DNA from 2 places in the Sporosarcina sp. FSL K6-5500 genome. Region 1 is predicted to be linked to the other one. Evidence: riboswitches for the same ligand, from Rfam matches in the RefSeq annotation. Region 1 holds a riboswitch; the other holds the start of a gene.
What was found. Region 1 has a riboswitch for preQ1 ahead of queC (7-cyano-7-deazaguanine synthase QueC). Riboswitches for the same ligand answer to the same signal wherever they lie in the genome.
Positions count from the first base shown of each region.

Region 2: it holds a riboswitch for preQ1, as region 1 does, so the genes downstream of both, MKX62_RS06265 (QueT transporter family protein) here and queC (7-cyano-7-deazaguanine synthase QueC) in region 1, are expected to answer to the same signal.

Region 1 covers NZ_JBBOTP010000001.1:3,694,673-3,698,511, forward strand. The annotation lists gene queE (7-carboxy-7-deazaguanine synthase QueE) at 1-538, opposite strand, end outside; gene queD (6-carboxytetrahydropterin synthase QueD) at 535-960, opposite strand; gene queC (7-cyano-7-deazaguanine synthase QueC) at 957-1,625, opposite strand; PreQ1 riboswitch class I at 1,631-1,674, opposite strand; gene MKX62_RS17680 (IS1182 family transposase) at 1,936-3,288, shown strand; gene MKX62_RS17685 (2,3-butanediol dehydrogenase) at 3,421-3,839, shown strand, end outside.
Region 2 covers NZ_JBBOTP010000001.1:1,375,152-1,378,990, reverse strand. The annotation lists gene MKX62_RS06280 (homoserine dehydrogenase) at 1-136, shown strand, start outside; gene MKX62_RS06275 (BCCT family transporter) at 177-1,667, opposite strand; gene MKX62_RS06270 (excisionase family DNA-binding protein) at 1,854-2,084, opposite strand; gene MKX62_RS06265 (QueT transporter family protein) at 2,152-2,634, opposite strand; PreQ1 riboswitch class I at 2,642-2,688, opposite strand; gene MKX62_RS06260 (winged helix-turn-helix transcriptional regulator) at 2,947-3,282, opposite strand; gene MKX62_RS06255 (nitroreductase family protein) at 3,417-3,839, shown strand, end outside.

The sequences.
Region 1 (3,839 bases):
GTAGAAAGAAAGGAAACGCCGGATATCGCAGATGGACCTCTTCCGCAAACTTGAAATCCTTTTCATCGAAAATGACGACTTTCAAAGTAGCAGTCGTTTCAATCAGTTTCTCCATGAACGTATCCAGTTTACTGAAATCCGTCACCATCCCTGAACTTGGTGGTTTTGGGGAAAGCGTGATGTCATCAATTTTCAATAACCAATCCTGCCAAAAAGAAGCTTGCGTTTCAACTGCGACCTTCCAACCTTGTTCGTGGCACAAATCGACAAGTTCCCCAATTCCTTTATGAAGGGCAGGGTTCCCACCTGAAATTGTGACATGTGAAAATGACTGTCCGCCTATTGCTTTAAGTTCATCTATGATTTCTGCCGGCTGTTTCGAAGTGCTTTTTCCCGAACCGTCCCAAGTAAAACTGGAATCGCACCAAGAACAAGAATAATCACATCCAGCTGTTCGAACAAACATCGTCTTTAACCCCATGACCATTCCTTCGCCTTGAATAGTCGGACCGAATACTTCCATAACAGGAATCTTCATAGGACTACCTCCTGTTCAGGACGATAGATGACATAGCTAGTCGGCGTTTCTCGGACTATGACTTGAAGGCAGACAGGCTTGTTGTTTCTAGTTAGAAGAACTTCCTGGATTGATTTGCAAACCTGTTCTGCCAATTTCTCGGTCGTCGGGAAATTGTTCTTAAATTCAGGATGATCATTCAACACAGAATGATCGTATTTATCATGAATGAGGTTTTTGAGTTCCTTGAAATCAATCAGGAAACCGATTGAATCCAGTTCATTTCCTCCAATTGTTATGTTTAAGTAATACGTATGACCGTGCATTACTTGGCATTTTCCAGCATCTTCGCTTGGAATGAAATGTGCCGCAGAAAAATGCATGTCTTTGTTTAATTCAAAACGATATGAATGCTGAACTTGCGGATAAAATTGCTGCATCATTCAGAGACACCTACAGACTTTTTAGATAAATAGGTAGCGAGACCGTCATTCCGTAACACACAGGCAGGACATTTCCCGCAGCCTGTACTCGGAACTCCGTTGTAGCAAGTAAGTGTCTTGTTCTGCACAAAGTCGAACGCACCAAGTTCGTCAGACAAAGCCCAAACTTCGGACTTATCGAGCCACATCAAAGGCGTATGGATGACAAACCGCCCGTCCATAGCTAAATTCAGTGTCACATTCAACGATTTTATAAAATTGTCACGGCAATCAGGATAACCGCTAAAATCCGTTTCACTGACACCCGTAATTAAGTGCCGAGCACCAATCGCATCTGCATAGACCGCGGCAAATGACAGGAATAAATGATTCCTGCCTGGAACGAAAGTCGACGGCAATTCACCTTCTACTTCATTCACTTCGATATCATCTCGCGTCAAGGCATTTGCTGACAGTTGGTTGATCAAATTCATATCCAGTACTTTAAACGATACCCCAAGCTCATCTGCAATTTTTCTAGCACACTCGATTTCCTCCGAATGGCGCTGACCATAGTCAAACGTCACCGTAGCAACTTCACGGAAATTTTTCAATGCCCAAAACAGGCATGTCGTACTATCTTGGCCGCCGCTAAAGACGACAACCGCTTTTTCATTTTTCACTATAAAACATCTCCTTAGTTTTTTAGAGAGGGAGTTTTCGAACCTCTTTTTTTGAACAACGTTAATGATAACATAAATAGGTGATGGAAGGGATTAGAAGAGGGGTTTGGAAACAGTTGCGCACACAATTCTTATAATACAATCCGCGTATTATAAGTCTATCGTTTAATGAATTGTTTAATTAGGTGAATCAATTTCATATCTCTGAGCCCTTGCGGCTCTAAGTATAAAACGGCAAGAAAATAGAGCACCTCCCCAAATCCTGTATAATGAGAGTTCTGACACACACATTAACAGACTGGAGAAATGCTCTATGCCTATTATACGACAAGAAAGCCTGTTTGACATGAAAGTTTTATTTGATTTGGAACCTACCCATCGATTTAATTCAATTTTATCCGGTATTGAGATTCATCCGATCCTTGACGTAGTAATGAAAAAGTCTAGATTCGGACCTAAACAATCGCTTAATTACTCTGCAATGATCTATTCATTGATCATCCGAATCACCGAGCGTATTCCTTTTATTAAAGACTTAGTAAAACGTCTCTCTACAGACTTACGATTTAAAGTTGATTGTGGATTCTTGGTATCAGATGAAATCCCATCCGAAGCTTCTTATTCACGTATGATCACATTGATTAGCGATTCTGATGCGTTAGAAATTGTTCAAGAAAGCCTACTTCTTCAGGCTATATCAGAAGGTTTCGTCTCAGATGAAACGATAGCCATTGATGCAACGCATGTAGAAGCACGTGATCGTGCTCCATATAAATCAGATAAGGTTGAAAAAGAACCCCAAAAACGAGGGCGTAAAAAGAAAGAGGAACGTGAACAATGGCTAATTGATAAAGCCGAAATAGAAGCGAATCTTCCGGTTTACGAAAAGAAAATTGAATACCAACTTGATATACCGCTTAAGGAACTTCGTTCCTCAGTTCCCACACAACCAAAGTGGGGAATAAAGAAGAACAGTGAAGGGAAAAACGTATTTTGGTACGGATTCAAATGTCATCTGGCAGTTGGGACGAAGAGCCAATACATTCTTCAATCTCTGTTTTCCTCTGGTAATCTTAACGATGGAAAAGCTGCAATCCCATTATTAAAAGGTACTAAAGAACGCCTTCCGTTATTGAAAATAAAACATGTGACAATGGATGCTGGTTACGACTACCAACCAATTTATGAACAGATTTATCGTAATGGAGCGCAATCTATCATTGCTTATAATAAGAAGAACGAGCCCGAGCCAATAGGCTTTGATGAGCATTTCGCACCCACATGCGTGCGGGAACATTCCTATCGTTATGATAGCTTCGATGCGAAGTACAAAACGTTGAAATACACACGGCCAAACGAATGTAAGGACTGCCCATTAGCTAACGACAGTTTATGTCAGAAAATCTATAAAAAGAAAATTTCTGGCGATCTAAGACGTTACACAGCACCAGCACGTGGGTCAATGAAATGGGATGAAATTTATAAGGAACGAAGTTCCGTTGAACGTGTAAATGCTTATCTAAAAGGCTTTTTTCTGCTAGATCAGATTTATCATTGTACCGGAGTCAAAGCCAAAGTTCATTTCGACTTGGTTCATATTGCATACAATGCCAGTAAACTTGCAGTTGATCGTCTTACACAGCTTCAACTATCCGCAACAGCATAATCGTCTATTTCATTCGTTTTTTTAAGAAATCATTTCAAATTCTGTTTCTTTATGATTTTTTAAAAGTACGCATTATGAAATTGATTCAGGTGTATGATAACTATGCAAACAACTTAAGGAGATGAATTATCAATGAGAGCAGCAGTATGGTATAAAGCCAATGATATTCGTGTTGAAGAGCGTGAAGTGAAAGAAGTTCTTGCAAATGATGTAAAAGTACGAGTGGCATGGACTGGTATTTGCGGCAGTGACTTGCATGAATACCATGAAGGCCCAGTATTAATTCCAGGAAATGGTCCGGATCCATTGACAAACCAGGAAGCGCCACTAACGTTAGGGCATGAGTTTTCAGGTATTGTTGAGGAAGTTGGTTCTGATGTGACACGCTTTAAAGCAGGAGATCGTGTCGTTATCAATCCGTTGATTACATATGGCACTAAATCGTCTGAGTATGATATATATGATGGCTTCACGTTTGTTGGACTAGGTTCTGACGGTGGATTTGCAGACTTTGCAGTCGTATCTGAGAAAAACGTTTATGCACTTCCGAA
Region 2 (3,839 bases), 2.3 Mb from region 1:
CATCGTTGAAACTGACTATCTCGGTGCCTTAACACTTGTCGGTCCGGGTGCAGGTATGTACCCAACGGCAAGCGCAATGGTCGGAGACTTCCTTCAAATGATTGGAAAACGTGAAAAGGTTCTTGTTAATAGTTAAGAAAAAGCGATTCCATTTATGGAATCGCTTTTTCTAGTTATTATTTTAATTTCATCAACTTTAATTCGGCTTTCAACGCTTTGAGCAACGCGACAACCATGAGCAGCATGACGAAAGAGAAGGGCAATGCAGCGATGATGATCGTGTTTTGCAAAGCGGTGAGGCCGTTGACAGATAGCAAAATGAGCGCAATTGTCGATTGGATAACGCCCCAAATGAGCTTCACATTATTCGGCGGTGTCAACGAACCATTCGTTGACTGCATGCCAAGGACAAATGTTGCTGAATCGGCTGAAGTAACGAAGAACGATACAATCAATAAAATTGCGAAGACTGATATCATGAACGACATTGGCATAACATTGAACATTTCGAAAATCGTCAGTTCTGTACTGGATTGCGTCAAGTCGACAAGCCCTTTTTTCTGGATATCAATCGCTGTCGTTCCAAACGCTGAGAACCAGAATGTAACCAGCAAAGTAGGTGCAGCAAGTACGCCAATCATGAACTCCCTGATTGTACGGCCTTTTGAAACACGGGCAATGAACATACTGACAAACGGTGCCCATGAAATCCACCATGCCCAGTAGAATATTGTCCAGTCGTCAAGCCATTTCCGGTCGGTAGAGTCCAATGGTGCTGTACCGAAACTCATTTGGACAAGGTTTGAAAAGTAGCCGCCAAATGAATCAGTGAACATATTGAAAATGAGTAATGTCGGTCCAAGAACGACGATAAATCCAAGCAGTGCAAGAGCAAGGACTAAATTTGTATTCGATAAATATTTTATGCCCTTACTTAATCCTGACCATGCAGATGCAACGAACAGGACCGTGACGATTGCGATGATGACAAATTGTGAAAAGATATTGATCTCAACACCAAATAAGTAGTTTAGGCCTGCATTAATTTGAACAGCGCCGAAGCCGAGTGATGTAGCAACGCCGAATGCTGTTGCGAAAACGGCGAGTACATCGACGAGAGTACCCCATGGTCCAACCATTTTTTCACCGAATATCGGCTTCAATGTTGCTGAAATTAATCCCGGTTCCCCTTTGCGGAACTGGAAGAAGGCTAAAGATAGCGCAATGACTCCGTACATGGCCCATATGTGAATCCCCCAGTGAAAGAAAGATTGACGTAAGGCTTCTTTGAAAGCAGCATCCGTATTTGGATCTTCCGAAGCAGGACTGATTGCAAAGTGTGATAATGGTTCAGCGGCACCATAAAAGACTAGGCCGATACCCATCCCGGCGGAAAACAGCATGGCAACCCATGTAACTGTTGAAAACTGCGGACGGTCCGTATCTTTTCCAAGCCGGATTTTTCCGTATGGACTGACGATGAAAAAGAAACTGAGCGCTAACATAAATGACATGAGCAGCATATAGTACCAACCGAAAGACGACGCAACAAAGTTTCGGACATTCGTTGTAACAGCCTCAAAACTTTCAGGTGCAAACGCGCCATATCCGACGGTCAAAATAATCAGACCAATTGTGATGTAAAAGACATTTGAAATTTTCTTCATAATTCCCCCTCGTGGAGCTGGTAATTTGGAAACAGCTTCTTACTATACTAGCAAAGCATATTGAAAGCAACCAATCGATGTATTTAGTATTTTCTCTTATAGCGATTTCCATACCTTTAACGGAACGATACCCTATCTTAAATAAAACAAAACCGGCTGAAAATCCGTAGATTTTCAACCGGTTTTTCAATCTTCATCTTTAATGTCACGATCGGGTGGAATAGGTTCGTTCCGCCATTCATCGATTTGGTGTTTTAACATTTCGAGCTGTTCTAAATAGAGTCCAAACTGATCTTTGTTAATAAGGAATTTTTCACCATCATGGACGGAACGGATGCGACCTTCCCGCACGTACTTTTCTACTTGTTCGACAGGCATACCTAGATGTTCAGCGGTTTCTTGGATTGTTATGTACATCGATCCATCTCCTTAAAAAATCCCTCTATTTCAATCGCTAACAGTGAAATGGAGGGGATGGGTTATGTTAAATAAGTTTTTCGAATTTCAAACGTTTATTTAAAATCATCATAATCGGAATCCCGATAGCCATAACGACGAATTCACCTATTGCGACTGTTAACCAGGTAAGTAGGAAAGGCAGTTCTAATGCTAGATTCAACTCGAAAGCAATGATGAACATTGTAAAGGTGAAAACAAGCGTGTTGAAGACCATTCGCTTGAATATTCCAGATATGAATTTAGCAGAGAAAATCGTAATTGAAAGGGCTAGGATTGATTGGCTTACCCCAAAAAATAAGTCATACATACCAAGTGGGGAAAATAAGTTTGTCACAAATACACCAAGCACAATTCCAAATATGAGCTTTTTATTGAACACGACAAGATGGTTGAACATCTCAGGGATTCTAAATTGGATGGCTGAGTATGCTAATGGTGCTATTAATAGGGAAACAGCTACATATAAAGCGGCGATAATCCCGCTAATGGCCATTGTTTTTATTTTCATTATTCATTTCCTCCTAGTTTTTTTAGCGTGGGATGGTTGACGAACCACGTGTTAAAAAGCCTGCAATCCAGTGTATCATAGTGTTTTTGATTCGTACATGTCAATACATGTGAAAAATGAAGAAGTAAGAATTTGGATAGGATAAATATCGATGTCAGAGTCTCGTTGGGCCATGGAACAGCTCGGTATAAATGATCGAGAAAAGTGTAGGAATGATGAATGTGGTTAATCAAGGCGAGGGAAAAGAGCTATCAACCTCTAGGGGAAATAGCTCTTCTTTGGGAGTTTAATGAATTTTCTAACCTTTCGGATCTAAAGGTTTGTTCGCTTTGCCATCCAGTTCCGTATGGCAGTAATAACTTCTTTTAATTCCATCCCGCTGTCCGTTAGCTCATATCCAACTATAGTAGAAGAAGGCTCAAGTTGTTTTTTTGTAACGAGGCCTTCTTTGATTAATTCATTCAACCGTTCTGTTAAAAGTCGATCTGATATCCCTGGAATACCTTCAGTGATTTCATGAAAACGCTTGGGTCCGGACATTAGTGTATAAATAATTACCCCCATCCATCTCTTACCAATAAATTCAATTGTATCGTGAAAGTTGTTGCAGACATGTGATGAATTCCCACAATTTTTCGGTTGATTCACTAGTCGAACCTCCATTCTGCTTTATCTTTCATCTATCTTAACATGTATCGTTAGGGTTGACATAACAAACTTACTAATGGTAAGTTGAATGCAGGTACTTACTATTAGTAAGTTTTAGAAAGGGAGGCAATACAATGACTACAACATTGAACTCACATTTATATAGTGTAATGAAGGACAGAAAATCGGTAAGGGTGTTCGATCCGAACGCTACAATCGCAAAAGAGGAAATTGCAGAAATGCTGAAGCTGGCAACAATAGCTCCTTCATCTAGTAACCTGCAATCTTGGAGTTTTATAGTTATCCAAGACCCCGAGGTGAAGAAAGAACTGCAAGTAATCGCTAACAATCAAGTCCAGGTGGGGGATTCATCTGCCGTTATCGCTGTCTTAGGTAATATCGATGCGTATAAAAAAGTGGAGCAAATCTATACGCAAAATGTTGCAGAAGGTCATATGGATGAGTCGATTAAAGATCGTACGATTGCCAGTACGAATGCGGTCTATCCAACTATTCCAAGAGAGGCAAGAATGAATATCGCTTCTTTTGATGCGGGG